3 regions of the Paenibacillus sp. FSL M8-0212 genome follow, and region 2 is predicted to be linked to each of the others. Evidence: predicted binding sites of a transcription regulator. Region 2 holds the regulator's gene; each other region holds the start of a gene.
The links. Region 2 encodes LexA, which represses DNA repair genes until DNA is damaged. Its sites were predicted from a motif close to CGAACATATGTTCG; they were not measured.
Positions count from the first base shown of each region.

Region 1 (4,938 bases), 320 kb from region 2:
ATATCTACCTGATGCAGATTGCACAGGCAGGCAATGCCTTCCTCTTTGCAGATCGTATATAAATAATGCATAATCGTCTCAGAGGAAGCAGGGTCGAGACTGGCTATGGGTTCATCTGCTAATATCAGGTCCGGCTTTTGAGAAAGTGCACGTGCAATACCCACTCTCTGCTGCTGACCTCCACTGAGTTCATCTGCCCTCTTATACATCTGCTCATGTAAACCAACACGATGAAGCATAAGCTTGGCGGCTTCTGTATCTGCTTTTGAGTAAAGACCCAGTGCCCCTTTCAGCGGATTCATGTAGCCTAATCGTCCATGCAGCACGTTATTAAGAACGGACACGCGGGTGACCAGGTTATACCCCTGAAAGATCATGCCCATATGGCGGCGAAGTTCACGGAGCTTTTTACCCTTGATGCCCATAGTTTCATTGCCTTTAAACTGAATCTTTCCGTTTGTCGGCTCGATCATTCGGTTCAGGCTGCGCAGCAATGTGCTTTTCCCGGCTCCGCTCGGTCCAATGACAACAACGAATTCTCCAGCATTAATTGTTAGGTTCAAGTTATCAAGTGCTTTTGTTCCGTCAGGATATACCTTGGACAACCCTTCCACCTGTAAAAGTGTCATTTTAATTCCTCCTCCTCGCAAGTTTGAATCCTACTTCTTCAGCAGTTCCTCAGGGGACATATCCAGTGCTTTGGCGACTTCCCGGATTGGATCAAAGTCACTGTCACTGCCTTCTACAAAACGGGCTGCGCCGACACTTTCCAGGAATTTAGGGTTTTTCGTATCGTAATCTAGCATAAGATCACGTAGCTGTGTAACCAATTCCTCTGGCAAATCTTGACGATAAAGCAGTGGAGCTCCACCGACGATCGGATCGGATTCGGCAATCACGCGGAAATCTTCCTCTTTAATAAGTCCTGATTCTGCCATCATCGGCACCATGAGACTTGACGTCCCAATCCCATCTGCATTACCGTTTGCCAGTGCAAGCAGTGATTTGTCATGTCCACCGGAGAACGCTACACTGCCGAAAAAGGAATCCAGTTCCTTATTGGAAAGACCAAGTTCTTTCATTAATGTGGCACGTGGGTACAGATTGCCTGATGTTGATGCCGGATCGGCAAACAAAAAGTCTTTTCCTTTAAGGTCTTCTACACTTTGATATGGGGAGTCGTTACGGACAAGGATTACCGTATTCGATTGTTGATCACTTTCGGAACGGACAAGCAGTTGGGCATTGGCTCTTTCCGTAGCGATGATGTAACCAAAAGGCCCGATCAGTCCAACTTCAATTTTGCCTGCACGCAGGGCTTCGATAACCATGTTATAATCTTCTGCTACAAAAATTTCCGCAGGAATGCCGGTTGCTTCAGTAATGTCTGTTGCAAGCTGTTCCTGAGAACGGTTCATCTCGCCCTCTTCGCTTGGCATAATACCGATTCGGATTACTTCTGGCATTCCGCCTTCACTGGAACTTGCTGATGCCCCGCATCCAGACAGGATGACAAGCATAAATACAAGCGAGAGGATCAAGCTTTGATAACCGTTACGTTTACTATTTTTCACAATGTATACCCTCCTGAAATTTGGTTGCTTCCATACCGGATTATCTGGTACACAAGTAGGATACAAGTTGAATGTAAGAAGAGTGATTTGGTGAATCACCGAATTTGTAAAACATTTATCGGACTATGTTTTGTCAATTTCGGCAATCGGTACAAGTTTTTCTCCTTGGCTCGGGACACGAAACTTGTATAGATAAACAAAAAAGCCGCTAATATAGCGACTTCAAAGGGAATATGTTCTTGCTCTTCGCCGACAGATTTTTATTTATTTTATTCTTTATTTTCATCTACAGACTTTTCAGAAACTCAACATATATTTTCTATGACATAGAGACAAAAAATACCGACCCTTCAACTTCAAAGGTCGGTTTACCCATTTGGGAGAAGAAAACAATGGTTTTAAATGCATTATATCCACCGGATGTGGTTATATACCTTATTCTGCTTGAACTCCATGTTCATGTGGGCAATTCAGTAATATCAACGTTCATATGTTCGGTTAGCATTAAGGTTACATCCACTTTCACTTTGCTCCATAATAATGTCATTTTATGAATGTAACCTCTCACCGAATAATCTACCGTTAAACTCAGTTCGGATCTCACTTCATCTATGATTTTAATATGATGTTCCTTTAGCCTTTGTTTCGATTTGTACATTTCTAAAGCAATTTTCTTTTGGGTACCGTCCAAGTAGTCAACATACACAGATTTCATCTTAAAGTTTGAAGCGTATATTTTATGCTTATCTTCCTCCAGAGCACTTAAAAGATAAGGGAGCTCTACCACCCTCTTCACGAGTGAAAGTTCCTCGAAAGTCTGTCGCACTTTACACGCCTCCTTCTTCAAGTTTTACAGCGACCAATTGATCAAAATCGACCCATTCAAATCCATTCTCCATTTCAATTTTGATTTTCTTTCCAAAGGTACTGACTGAAGTGACGATCCCATGTATATACCGATTGCCTGACTCAGTAAATATTTCAAAGGTGGCTTGCAATGTATAATTGAGCGACATATCTATATTCTGAGTAATAATCTCCCACTCATCTTCATGGATCAGTGGTTTCGCTTGATAATGAATTTGAGTACGATGCTGTATAATTCGTTCTTTATGTTGTGGAAGCATCATGCGGCTCGATTCCCATAATCCATTGGCCTCCAGTTTTTTGCTCATTTATAATGCCCCCCAATTTTAGATGCTCGATCGATCGCTTGACCCGCAGCCGTAATGGAGCTCGCTCGTAGAATGGCAATGTCGCCAAATCGATCCTTAATGTCGTCCATCACCTGATCAATGGCCCGTTTCTGCTCTTGATCATCAAAAAAAGATAGTTGATATGTATCCGCGTTGGATAATTGAGACAGGGATACGCCTACACGGCGCACAGGTTGCCCATCCCAGTGTTGATGAAATATGCGTTTGGCTATCTTGCATACATCAACGGTTATGTTTGTAGGATCAGACAGTTTAACCTGTCTGTGAAAACCAGTGGGGTGGTCAAAATCCGCTCCAGACACACTTACGGATATGACACTACCCATCAGTCCCTTTTTACGGGCTCTTCTGCACACTTCTGTACAGATATCGAGGATAACTACTTCGATCTCCCAAGCCTCTATGAAATCTCTAGGCAGGGTCATTCCGTTTCCGATATCCTTTTGTGTACTGTGTGTGTTGACGGTTACCGGTGAATTGTCGAGTCCATTTGCAACTCGCCAGATGACTTCTCCATTAACACCCCACTTACTTCTTAATTTGGAAAGAGGCGTATTCGCCAGGTCTCTAATGGTTCGGATGCCCATCTTCCACAGATGTTTTTCCATTCTTGAGCCAATCCCCCACATATCACGGATGGGCTTATCTCCAATATGGAGGTGTAACTCCTCTTTCTTTAGATGGAAAATGCCCCCCTCTGCTTTTTTAGCGATCATATCGCAGCACAATTTACTGATGATTTTGTTTTCACCAATGCCAGCTCTCGCGTAAACGCCTGTTTCATTATAGATTTTGTCTTGAATTTGCTTGGCCAAATCGACTGGATCATTACCGAATAGATGCATGGACCCTGTAAAATCAGCGAATAATTCGTCTATACTGTACGGTTCGACCAGATCGGTGAACTCCTCAATAATGGACATGATTTGAGTGGATACTTCGATGTATTCTTGCATGTGTGGTCTCACAATGATCAGTTCAGGGCACTTCTGAAGAGACTGCCAAAGTGGTTCGGCGGTAGATACACCCTTCGCTTTGGCTAGTGGACAAGCAGCAAGAATAATTCCAGAACGTCTTGCGGGGTCTCCAGCGACAGCTAATGGTCTATTTTTGTATTGAGGCATTTTTGCCTTTTCAACTGAAGCATAAAAGCTCTGCATATCAATGAGCATAATGGTTCGTTGCTTAGTCAACACTGAAATCACTCCTGTACATTTAAGAACGTATGTTTGTATATTATAAACCGAACATACGTTCTTTATGCAAGAGGTAAATATTTATATTAGGCATACGACGAAGTGATGGATTCAAATCATACTAAGACACACCAGCTTCTCCATCATTTGAACTCCCACCTGTAACCACAGTTTTCATTCTCCTGACTTAAATGCGAAAATACTTGAATATGTAATTAAGGATGCTATTCAAAAGCCAATGCACAAAAAGCCGCTAAATTAGCGACTTCAATTGGATTATGTTCTTGTCCCGAGACAAATAATAAAAGCAGTCGACATCAGCTGCTGCTTTCTTAGTATTTTATTGTTGGATGCTACTCCATCCACTTACATCACATTGTCCATAGTCATTATCACCCACAGCAACCATCGTACCATCCGATTTCAGTCCAATCGTATGGACACACCCCGCCGAGATAGCTCTAATTTCGTGCAAGCCACTTACATCACATTGGTGATGTTTATTCGAACCCACAGCAACCATCGTCCCGTCAGACTTAAGACCAACGGTATGATAACTGCCCGCTGCAACTGCTACAATATCGCGCCAACCGCTTACGTCGCATTCACCTTCATTATTTCTACCCACAGCGACTACCGTGCCATCCCATCTAAGCCCAACAGTATGCAGATACCCCGCCGAAACAGCTAATATGTCGCCCCAGTCGTTTACGCTACATTGGTTATACTTATTGTTACCAACGGCTGTTACCGTTCCGTCTATTTTTAGACCGACTGTATGCCAGTCACCCGTCGTGACCGATACAATATCATGCCAGCTGCTCACGTTGCATTCCCCTTCATTATTTCGCCCCACCGCAACCACGGTGCCATCTGATTTAACCCCAACCGTATGGCACCAACCTGCCGAAACGGTTACAATATCGCGCCATTCGCTTACATTACATTGGT
Region 1 is NZ_JBBORP010000001.1:5,696,320-5,701,257, forward strand. It holds gene phnC (phosphonate ABC transporter ATP-binding protein) at 1-629, opposite strand, end outside; gene MKX68_RS25050 (phosphate/phosphite/phosphonate ABC transporter substrate-binding protein) at 660-1,574, opposite strand; gene MKX68_RS25055 (hypothetical protein) at 2,032-2,400, opposite strand; gene MKX68_RS25060 (YolD-like family protein) at 2,402-2,749, opposite strand; gene MKX68_RS25065 (DNA polymerase IV) at 2,746-3,963, opposite strand; gene MKX68_RS25070 (RCC1 domain-containing protein) at 4,328-4,938, opposite strand, start outside.
Region 1: MKX68_RS25065 (DNA polymerase IV) is a predicted target of LexA. The motif match lies at 4,036-4,049, and genes of this name have one in related genera.

Region 2 (4,938 bases):
ACAATCTCAATGGTATCCAGTTGTTGTCTGAAATTGCTGCGAATATTACTCAAATAAATCTCTCTTAGCTCGGCACGTTCAGCAAGTTCTTCCTCCGACAATCCAGTGGACTTTTGCTTACGAGCCAATTCGTTAATGCGTGCTACCAGACTATCTATATCCAAGCTTGTCCCCTCCAAAAATACAAAGTCATATTAACTTTGCCATGATAAAGGCAGCTTGTCAAGCTGACACGCGTTAACACTCATTGATGTGCATTTTATTCTGCAAATTGCGGTAGAGCTAGTACTTGTCCCACTTGGATGGAAGTTGTATGAAGTTGATTCACTTTCTTAATTGCTTCTATATAAATACGTGTATCCATATTCGTCGGTTTATGTTCCAAAGAAATACTCCATAATGTTTCCCCTTGTGAAACGGCTATCTTTCCTCCAGGCAGAACATCATTCTCATTGCCAGCAAATACAGTTAAAACAGTGCTGCATCCAATAAATATAATCAAAGAAGTAATGGCTACCTTTAACATCCATGAAGAAATCTTGAAACGTGCTAAAACCTTCTTGTAGTTCCCTATGTTAGACTTCACCAGTTCCGAATTCATTGGTTCATAAATGCTTTGATAAGTAGAATATCTCATTAAATACCCGCCTCCAAACGTTTGTTCCTATCTGTTGAAATCAATATAACACGAACACTTGTTTTGTTCAATAGATTTTTAGAACAATTGTTCGCTTCTTTTTTGAAGGAGAAAATTCTTATTTCACTTCCTTTTGCAAAGCATTTGCAGTATTATGCTCTGACTATTGGACAATTTCTGTTCTATAAGTTAAAAAACACTGATTTAATGCCATTTTATTTAGAACTTATGTTTGTACGAACGGAGGTTCTATGTTATAATTTTCCCAAACGTTACTAAAATGGGGTTGATACGGTATGTCGAAGATATCCAGCAGGCAGCAGGCTATTCTGGAGTTTATACGAAATGAAGTCCGGTTGAAGGGGTATCCTCCTTCCGTACGGGAAATTGGTGAAGCTGTTGGACTTGCTTCCAGCTCAACAGTACATGGACATTTGGATCGTTTGGAGAAAAAAGGTTTGATCCGACGCGACCCTACCAAGCCAAGAGCCATTGAGCTTTTGAGCCAGGAAGAATCTGAGCATTCTCATCAATTTGCTCATAGCGTTGCACGTATTCCTGTCGTTGGTAAGGTTACAGCCGGGGTTCCAATCACTGCAACCGAGAACATTGAAGACTACTTCCCTCTTCCTACACATTATGTAGGCGAACAGAAAGTGTTTATGCTTTCAGTAGTGGGAGATAGTATGGTGGAAGCTGGAATCGTTAACGGAGATTACGTTATTGTCCGTCAACAGCAAACTGCTGATAACGGTGATATCGTCGTTGCAATGACTGAAGACGATGAAGCTACAGTGAAAACGTTCTATAAAGAGAAAGATCATATTCGCCTTCAACCGGAGAATGCGACCTTCGAACCTTTACGTTTGAAACACGTTAGTATTCTGGGTAAAGTCATTGGCCTTTTCCGAGATATTCATTAATATTTAACATGAGCAACAAAACTAGATGTAATGAAATACGAAAGAGGTTGTCCTGATGAACAGGACAACCTCTTTTTTTCATGTTTATGTTATTTTAGCGACTCATTATTCACTGCGTTTCAGAACACTCTTGTGATGTGAGAACACATCAAAGCTCTGTTGCCCGTGATATGAGCCCATACCGCTCTCCCCTACACCACCAAACGGGAGATAGTGTGAAGTCATATGAGAAAGTGTGTCATTAATACATCCCCCACCGAAGGATACTTGATTCAGAACCTGATCTTGCAGTTGCTCACCCTGTGTGAAGAGATATAACGCCAATGGTTTTGGCCGGCGAACAATCTCATCCAGCATAGGGTTCAAGTCACTGTACGTAAATACAGGAAGAATCGGACCGAAGATCTCTTCTTGCATTACAGCTGATTCCCAGTTCACATCTCCAAGTACAGTCGGCTCAATCAGCAACTGCTCACGTACAGATCGTCCACCTATAAGCGTTTTGCCATCTGTGAGGAATTTCGACAACCGATCAAAGTTACGAGCATTGACAATATGCGGGAAATCAGCGTTCTGTAACACATCGTTCCCAAATTTATCTTTGATCTCTGCGCCAATCAGATTGATCAATTCGTCATGAACTTGTTCATGTACAAGCAAATAATCCGGAGCAACGCAAGTTTGGCCTGCATTCAGGAACTTACCACGAACAATACGCTGGGCCACCAGCTTCAGATCTGCATCGCTATGGACAATAGCAGGACTTTTACCGCCCAACTCAAGAGTTACAGGAGTCAAGTGCTCCGCAGCTGCCTTCATAACAATGCGACCAACACCTGTGCTTCCTGTGAAGAAAATATAATCAAACTTCTCTTTCAACAATGCTGTGCTGGCCTCGACTTCCCCTTCCATAACTGCGATATACTCCTGAGGGAAGATCTCCTGAATCAGATCATACGTCAGACGAGATACGGCTGGTGTTAATTCAGAAGGCTTGATAACTGCACAGTTACCGGCTGCAATTGCTCCAATCAGTGGACCGAAGGCCAATTGGAAAGGATAGTTCCAAGGTGCAATAATAAGCGCCACTCCGTATGGTTCAGGGTAAATAGTGCTCACCCCATCCGGCATAGCCGAATTGGTTGGAACTTGTTTGGGTGCAGCCCATTCCTGCAGGTGTTCTAATGCAAAATCCAGTTCACCCAAAACAATGCGAATCTCGGAACCGTAAGCTTCCGCCTCAGATTTGTTCAGATCTGCCCGAAGTGCATCTTGAATCCGTTGCTGATACTTTTCAATTCCTTTTCTAAGCTGTTGAAGCGCATTAATCCGATACTCAATATTTTTAGTTTGTCCTGTATAAAAAAATGTACGTTGTTCTGTCACTAGTTGTTTTGCTTGATCCATATTAACATCTCCAATTAATTATTTAAAATTAAATTGTTTAAAATTCAATTAAAGTATACCTCTTCTATATGAAACTTTCAACATACAAATGAAACATTGATTTGTATGTATTTGAATGATGGTTTGAATTTTAAAAGAGTGAATGTTAGTATTCCTTTCTATTTCGTGGCTATCAGAATTTCTAAGGAAGTTTGATTTAAATCTTTTGTTTCAGACAGTTTAATGCACTGTAAGAAAGAATTTTATTTTCAGTTTCTTTTTCATAGGTTACTAGATAAATGATGAAAATGATCTTGCGTTATTACTAACATGAAGTGTTAAAGTTCATAGAGAGTTTAGTTACTATACAAAAAAACTCCTTTCAATGATGAGAAGAGAGTTTTACGATTATCTATCGGTAAACGAATGTATTTTGTTAGTTATATGTAAGCTTGGTTACAGACGGAAATATTATGTGGGATGATGAAGAATAATTCAGGGGACATTTGGGGGATTTTGTGGCCACTTTGGTTTTTCTTTAAATATATAGGGACTTGCCTACAAAAAGAAAAACCCCTCAGCGCTAGAGCGCCAAGGGATTGAGCTATTAGTACAAAGTAATATATTGATCGCGTTCCCATTGGTGGACTTGTGTTCTATACATATCCCACTCAATTTCTTTCAGCTCATAGAAGTGAGCCAAGGCGTGGTCGCCGAGAGCATCACAGATGACTTCGCTGCGGATCAATTCATTCAATGCTTCTTTCAGGTCAGCTGGCAAGCTTGGAATGCCTTCTTCCACGCGCTCTTCTTCTGACATGATGTAGATGTTACGGTCAATTGGAGCTGGTAAGGAAAGCTCACGTTTGATTCCGTCCAGACCTGCTTTCAACAAAACAGCCAAAGCCAGGTAAGGGTTAGCAGCCGGATCCGGGTTACGAACTTCAACACGTGTACTCAGGCCACGGGAAGCTGGAATACGGATCATTGGGCTACGGTTACTAGCAGACCATGCTACATAACAAGGTGCTTCATAACCTGGTACCAGACGTTTGTATGAGTTCACAGTTGGGTTAGTAATTGCCGCAAACGCACGTGCGTGCTTCAGAGTTCCAGCCATGAAGTGACGAGCAGTTTTGCTCAGACCCAACTCGTCCGACTCATCAACAAATGCGTTCTCATTGCCTTTGAACAAGGATTGGTTACAGTGCATACCGGATCCGTTCATACCAAACAGCGGTTTCGGCATGAATGTAGCATGTAAACCATGCTGACGTGCAATCGTTTTAACAACGAGTTTGAACGTTTGGATCTGGTCAGCTGCTTTCAGGGCATCAGCATATTTAAAGTCGATCTCATGCTGACCTGGAGCTACCTCATGGTGGGAAGCTTCGATCTCAAAGCCCATTTCTTCAAGTGTGATAACGATGTCACGACGACAGTTTTCACCAAGATCCGTAGGCGCAAGGTCGAAATAACCACCTTGGTCATTCAGTTCGTTAGTTGGGTTTCCTTTTTCGTCTGTTTTGAACAAGAAAAACTCGGGTTCAGGACCAACGTTAAAGGAAGTAAATCCCATATCTTGGGCTTCCTTCAGGTTACGTTTCAAGATGCCACGTGGATCTCCTGGGAACGGATTACCATCCGGAAGATATACGTCGCAAATCAGGCGTGCAACACGGTTCTCTGCAACCCATGGGAAAATAAGCCAAGAATCTAGATCTGGATAGAGGTACATGTCGGACTCTTCAATACGTACATAACCTTCAATGGAAGATCCATCAAACATCATTTTGTTATCCAGAGCCTTAGTCAACTGACTCACAGGAATCTCAACGTTTTTGATAGCTCCAAGCAAATCAGTAAATTGCAATCGAATGAATCGTACGTTTTCTTCTTTCGAAATGCGGAGAATGTCTTCTTTTGTATAACTCACTATAACCTCTCCCTTTCTTATCTGCGTATTTGGCTTGCCTGTTATATTTGTACATT
Region 2 is NZ_JBBORP010000001.1:5,375,241-5,380,178, reverse strand. It holds gene MKX68_RS23700 (DUF896 domain-containing protein) at 1-164, opposite strand, end outside; gene MKX68_RS23695 (LysM peptidoglycan-binding domain-containing protein) at 260-637, opposite strand; gene lexA (transcriptional repressor LexA) at 934-1,560, shown strand; gene MKX68_RS23685 (aldehyde dehydrogenase) at 1,666-2,967, opposite strand; gene glnA (type I glutamate--ammonia ligase) at 3,554-4,882, opposite strand.

Region 3 (4,938 bases), 770 kb from region 2:
CCCGATGTTGGTACCGAGGATGATGCCGAGTGTGCGTCCATAGGTAATTAATCTGGCATTAGCCAGTCCAATGGTGAGTACGGTGACCGCAGTACTGCTCTGTAACAGGGCCGTTGCGCCCGCACTGAAGGCCATGCCTTTCCATGGAGCAGAGGTGGCGCGATTGAGCCAACCTGCCAACATGGGCCCTGCCATGCGCTGCAAGGCCGTCTCCATCAGCTTCATGCCACCAAAAAAGATAATAAGCCCATAGAGTAGGGGCAATATCACATCTCTAAACATAAAAATATCATTCCTTCCGTCCGGTTCCTTAACTCATCCTATGAGTAAGAAAAGACAACCATGACAAGCCTAAAGGAATTCAGAGGGAAGCGACCTACATTATCGGCCCCTAATTCAAAAGATACGGTGATTCGTGCAAACGTAGTGGAGGGGACGAAATCGAATCTGAAGAAGCGAAGCGCTCGCCTAAAAGCTTTCTGAAAGAAAGCTACATCGGGAGCATATGCTGTCTCCGGATTTTCCTTTAAGAAAGGGGATTAAAAAAAATCTGGAGACAACAGCGATCGAAAGATCGATTCGAACCCGGAACGCCACCTAGTTGCTGCACCCCAATTAGAAAGATACAGTGATTCGTGCAAACGCAGCGAAGAAGACGAAATTGTTACCGAAGAAGCGAAGAGTGCGCCTTTGTCCCCGGATTTTCCCTTTTAAGAAAGGGAATCAAAAAAAATCTGGAGACAACAGCGATCGAAAGATCAATTCGAACCCGGAACGCCACCTAGTTACTGCACCCCAATTCGAAAGATACGGTGATTCGTGCAAACGCAGCGAAGAAGACGAAATTGTTACCGAAGAAGCGAAGCGCTCGCCTTTATCCCCGGATTTTCCCTTTAAGAAAGGGAATCAAAAAAATCTGGGGATAACAGCGATCAGAGGAACAATTCGTCGCCGTAGCGTCTCCTTTGTACCAAACCTATCTTTTCAACTAACTATGAAAGAAGTGGATCTACCTTGCCATCAGTTACACTCGAACGCAGTCGCAAAAAGCGACTTGAACATGCCCATCCATGGATATTTAACAATGAAATTGCCTCTGTTGACGGAAACCCGGAACCGGGAGATCTGGTCAATGTATTGAATCATCAAGGTCGCTATCTGGCGACAGGTTATTACAATCCTGCATCTCAAATCACAGTAAGAGTTGTAGCTTATCAACCGCTGGAGTCCGAACAGATGGACACCGCGTTTTTTGCAGCACGTTTCCGTGATTGCTTGCGTCATCGGGAACGTTTTATCCAGGATGGAGAGGCATACCGTCTCGTTTACGGAGAAGCTGATTTTCTGCCAGGATTGATCGTTGATCGATTCGGCAGCATCCTCGTTGTACAGTTGCTTACACTTGGCATGGATCGTTGCCGTGAAGCGATTGTACAGGCACTCATTGAAGTAATGCAGCCGGAAGGCATATATGAGCGCAGTGATGTCTCAATTCGTGAACTCGAAGGTTTGGAGCAGACCAAAGGTCCGCTGTACGGAGAGTGCCCACGACATGTCACCGTTACAGAGAATGGACTTCTCATTAAAGTGGATATCGTGGAAGGACAGAAAACAGGTTACTTCTTCGACCAACGTGAGAATCGTGCAGCCATCGAACCGCTCATGAAAGGTTGGGGCTACAAGAGTGGAATTACACTTCAAACGACCGAGCAGGATGGCACAGAGCAACTCTTGCCTGTGAATAAAAGCGGTAAGGTAGTTACATTCCCTTATTGGGACGGTGCTACTGTACTGGAGTGTTTCTCACACACGGGCAGCTTTACGTTGAATGCTTGCAAGTATGGAGCCAAAAAAGTGACTTGTCTTGATATTTCGGAGCATGCCATTGAGAGTGCACGAACAAATGTGGAGCTGAACGGTTTCACCGACCGGGTCGAATTTGTAGTTGCTGACGCATTCCAGTACTTGCGTGAACAAGTGAAAGGACTGGATGAACGTACTGCACGTGCACGTGCAGGCGAACAGAAAGTGGATACATCCAAAGCGCTGGCAGCTGGCGGTAAAACATTTGATGTGGTCATCCTCGATCCTCCTGCATTTGCCAAAACGAAATCAGCAGTCAAAGGTGCATGCCGTGGATATAAGGATATCAACCTGCAAGGAATGAAACTGGTTAATGAGGGCGGATATTTGGTAACAGCGAGCTGTTCGTATCACATGCGTCCAGACCTCTTCCTGGATACGATTGCCGATGCAGCGGAAGATGCAGGCAAAGTGCTTCGTCTGATCGACTGGAAGGCAGCCGGTAAGGACCACCCGCAAATTTTGGGCGTGGATGAAGGACATTACCTGAAATTTGCTATTTTCGAAGTGCGCAGTAAAAAGAATTAATTGTATGATTTCCGTTCCAATCAAGTATAGATCGAGTCAAAAGTCCACAGTGTGATAGCTGCGGGCTTTTTGCTGTTTTGCTGTGTTAACGGAGATGATCTCCGGTTTTACCGAATAGTGGCAAACGTATGTTCCGAACCAAGTCAGATATGTTATACTGGGAATTAAAATCTTGTACGTGTGGTTTGGAGGATTAGACATGTCCGTTCGTTTTGTTATTGGCCGGGCAGGCAGCGGCAAAAGCTCGCTGATTACCCGGGAAATTACATCCCTGCTTCAACAAGAACCGCAAGGCACACCTTTGATTTTGCTCGTTCCCGAACAGAGTTCTTTTCGAACAGAGCAGGCATTGGTGTCTTCTGGAGCAATTAAAGGTACCATGCGTGCAGAAGTGCTCGGCTTTCGCCGTTTAGCCTATCGTGTAATGCAAGAAGCAGGTGGTTCTGCTCGTATTCCGATCGGAGCCGAAGGCAAAAAGATGCTGCTCTATAAAGTCATCCAGCGCCGTAAGGAAGAATTGAAGCTGTTTGGTGCATCCGGCAGCCAGCTGGGTTTTATAGGCGAATTAAATGACTTATATAGTGAATTTAAACGTTATGAAGTTGATCCATCATTGCTGGAAGAAGGGATGTTTGGAGGGAATACCTCATCCACTTCGCCAATTCTGGAGGACAAGTTGCATGACTTGAATCTGATATATCGTGACTATGAACAGGAATTGACCAATTTATATATTGATGATGAAGACACGTTGACCGAGCTGACAGATCGTTTGTCGGAAAGTGCATTGCTGCAGGATGCCCAGATATGGATTGATGGTTTTCAGGGATTCACACCACAGGAGATGAGTGTGATCGGTCGGCTGATGTTGCAGTCCTCTTCCGTGACCATTGCACTGACATTGGATCGTCCTTATGATCACGGCGCACTGCCTGGAGAACTGGAACTGTTTTATCCTACGGCAAGTGCCTACGCGCGTCTCAAAGGAATGGCTGAAGAACTGGGTGTACCGAGCGATATAACCGTGCTAGATTCGGAGATTCCACCGAGATACAAGGATCGTCCGGGACTTGCTCATCTGGAGGCTGGTTTCGACCGCCGAATTCGTTGGAAAAGTGAAGGCCTTGATTCCGGAATCCGACTGGTTGCAGCAGAGAACCGACGAGCTGAGATGGAGGGAGCACTGCGTGAGATGCGGCGTCTGGCGCAAAACGAAGGTGCGCGTTATCGGGACATGGCGGTACTTGTTCGTCAGTTGGATACCTACGCTGATATAGCTGAACCGTTATTTAGGGATTATGGCGTACCCGTCTTTCTGGACCGTAGAAGAAATGAACTTCATCATCCATTATCTGAGTTTATCCGTTCCGCACTTGATATTGTTCGGCGCCACTGGCGTTACGAGGATGTATTTCGCTGTGTGAAAACGGATCTGTTGCTTCCGCGTGATGGTTCCATCACCCGTGAAGATATGGACCAGCTTGAGAATTATGTACTGGCTTGTGGTATTCATGGGTATCGCTGGACTGACGGCAAACCGTGGAAGTATGTACCAAGTCTTTCGCTGGAAGACAACGGTCAGGATGGCCGTAGTCGAGGACGGGACCAAATGCTTTCTTTAATGGAGAGCTGCCGAACGGTCATTACAGATTCCTTGGGTGTTTTTGAGAAGCGAATGAAAAAGGCAAAGACAGCCAAAGCCCAGTGTGAGGCACTATACAGACTGCTGGAAGATGCTGAGATCGCATGGAAGCTGGAGAATATGTCTGCTGAAGCTAAGGCACAAGGTGACCCCGAACGGTCGAGAGAACATCGGCAGATGTGGGGAGCTGTGCTGGATTTATTGGATCAGATGGTCGATATGATGGGGAATGAACGGCTGGATATCACGCTGTTTGTCGGGATGATTGAGACCGGATTGACGGAACTGAAGCTGGGTCTGGTACCACCAGCACTTGATCAGGTATTGGTTGGTTCTATGGACCGTACACGACTTCAGGACATCAAATACGTATTTATCCTGGGCGCCGTTGATGGTGAATTACCTGCCGTACCTCAGGATGATGGCGTATTAACAGAACTGGAGAGATCGTTACTGACGGAAAGAGGCGTGGCACTTGGACCAGGTGCAACAAGGCAGATGCTGGATGAACGTTTTCTGATCTATACGGCACTTACAGCGGCAAGCAGCCAGTTGTGGCTGAGTTACCCGGTTGCTGATGATGAGGGGAAAGCACTTCTTCCTTCCGAGATTGTCCGCCATGTACGGAAAATGTTTGGTCTACAAGAACAGCCGTTGCTCGCTCAACCACCGGTTGCGAACTCGGAAGAAGCGCATTGGTCCTATGTCACCCATCCAGGTCAGAGTCTGTCTACGCTCATTGGACAATTGCGCAAATGGCGCCGTGGAGAAGACATCCCTGAAATGTGGTGGGCGGTCTACAATTGGCATGTCTCTCGGGAGACAAGCAGACCTCAACTGGAGCGGTTGATGGGATCGATCTTTTATCGTAATCGGGCATTACCACTACGTACAGCTACCAGTCG
Region 3 is NZ_JBBORP010000001.1:4,605,619-4,610,556, forward strand. It holds gene MKX68_RS20245 (Na/Pi cotransporter family protein) at 1-282, opposite strand, end outside; gene MKX68_RS20250 (class I SAM-dependent rRNA methyltransferase) at 1,015-2,391, shown strand; gene addB (helicase-exonuclease AddAB subunit AddB) at 2,591-4,938, shown strand, end outside.
Region 3: addB (helicase-exonuclease AddAB subunit AddB) is a predicted target of LexA. The motif match lies at 2,513-2,526, and genes of this name have one in related genera.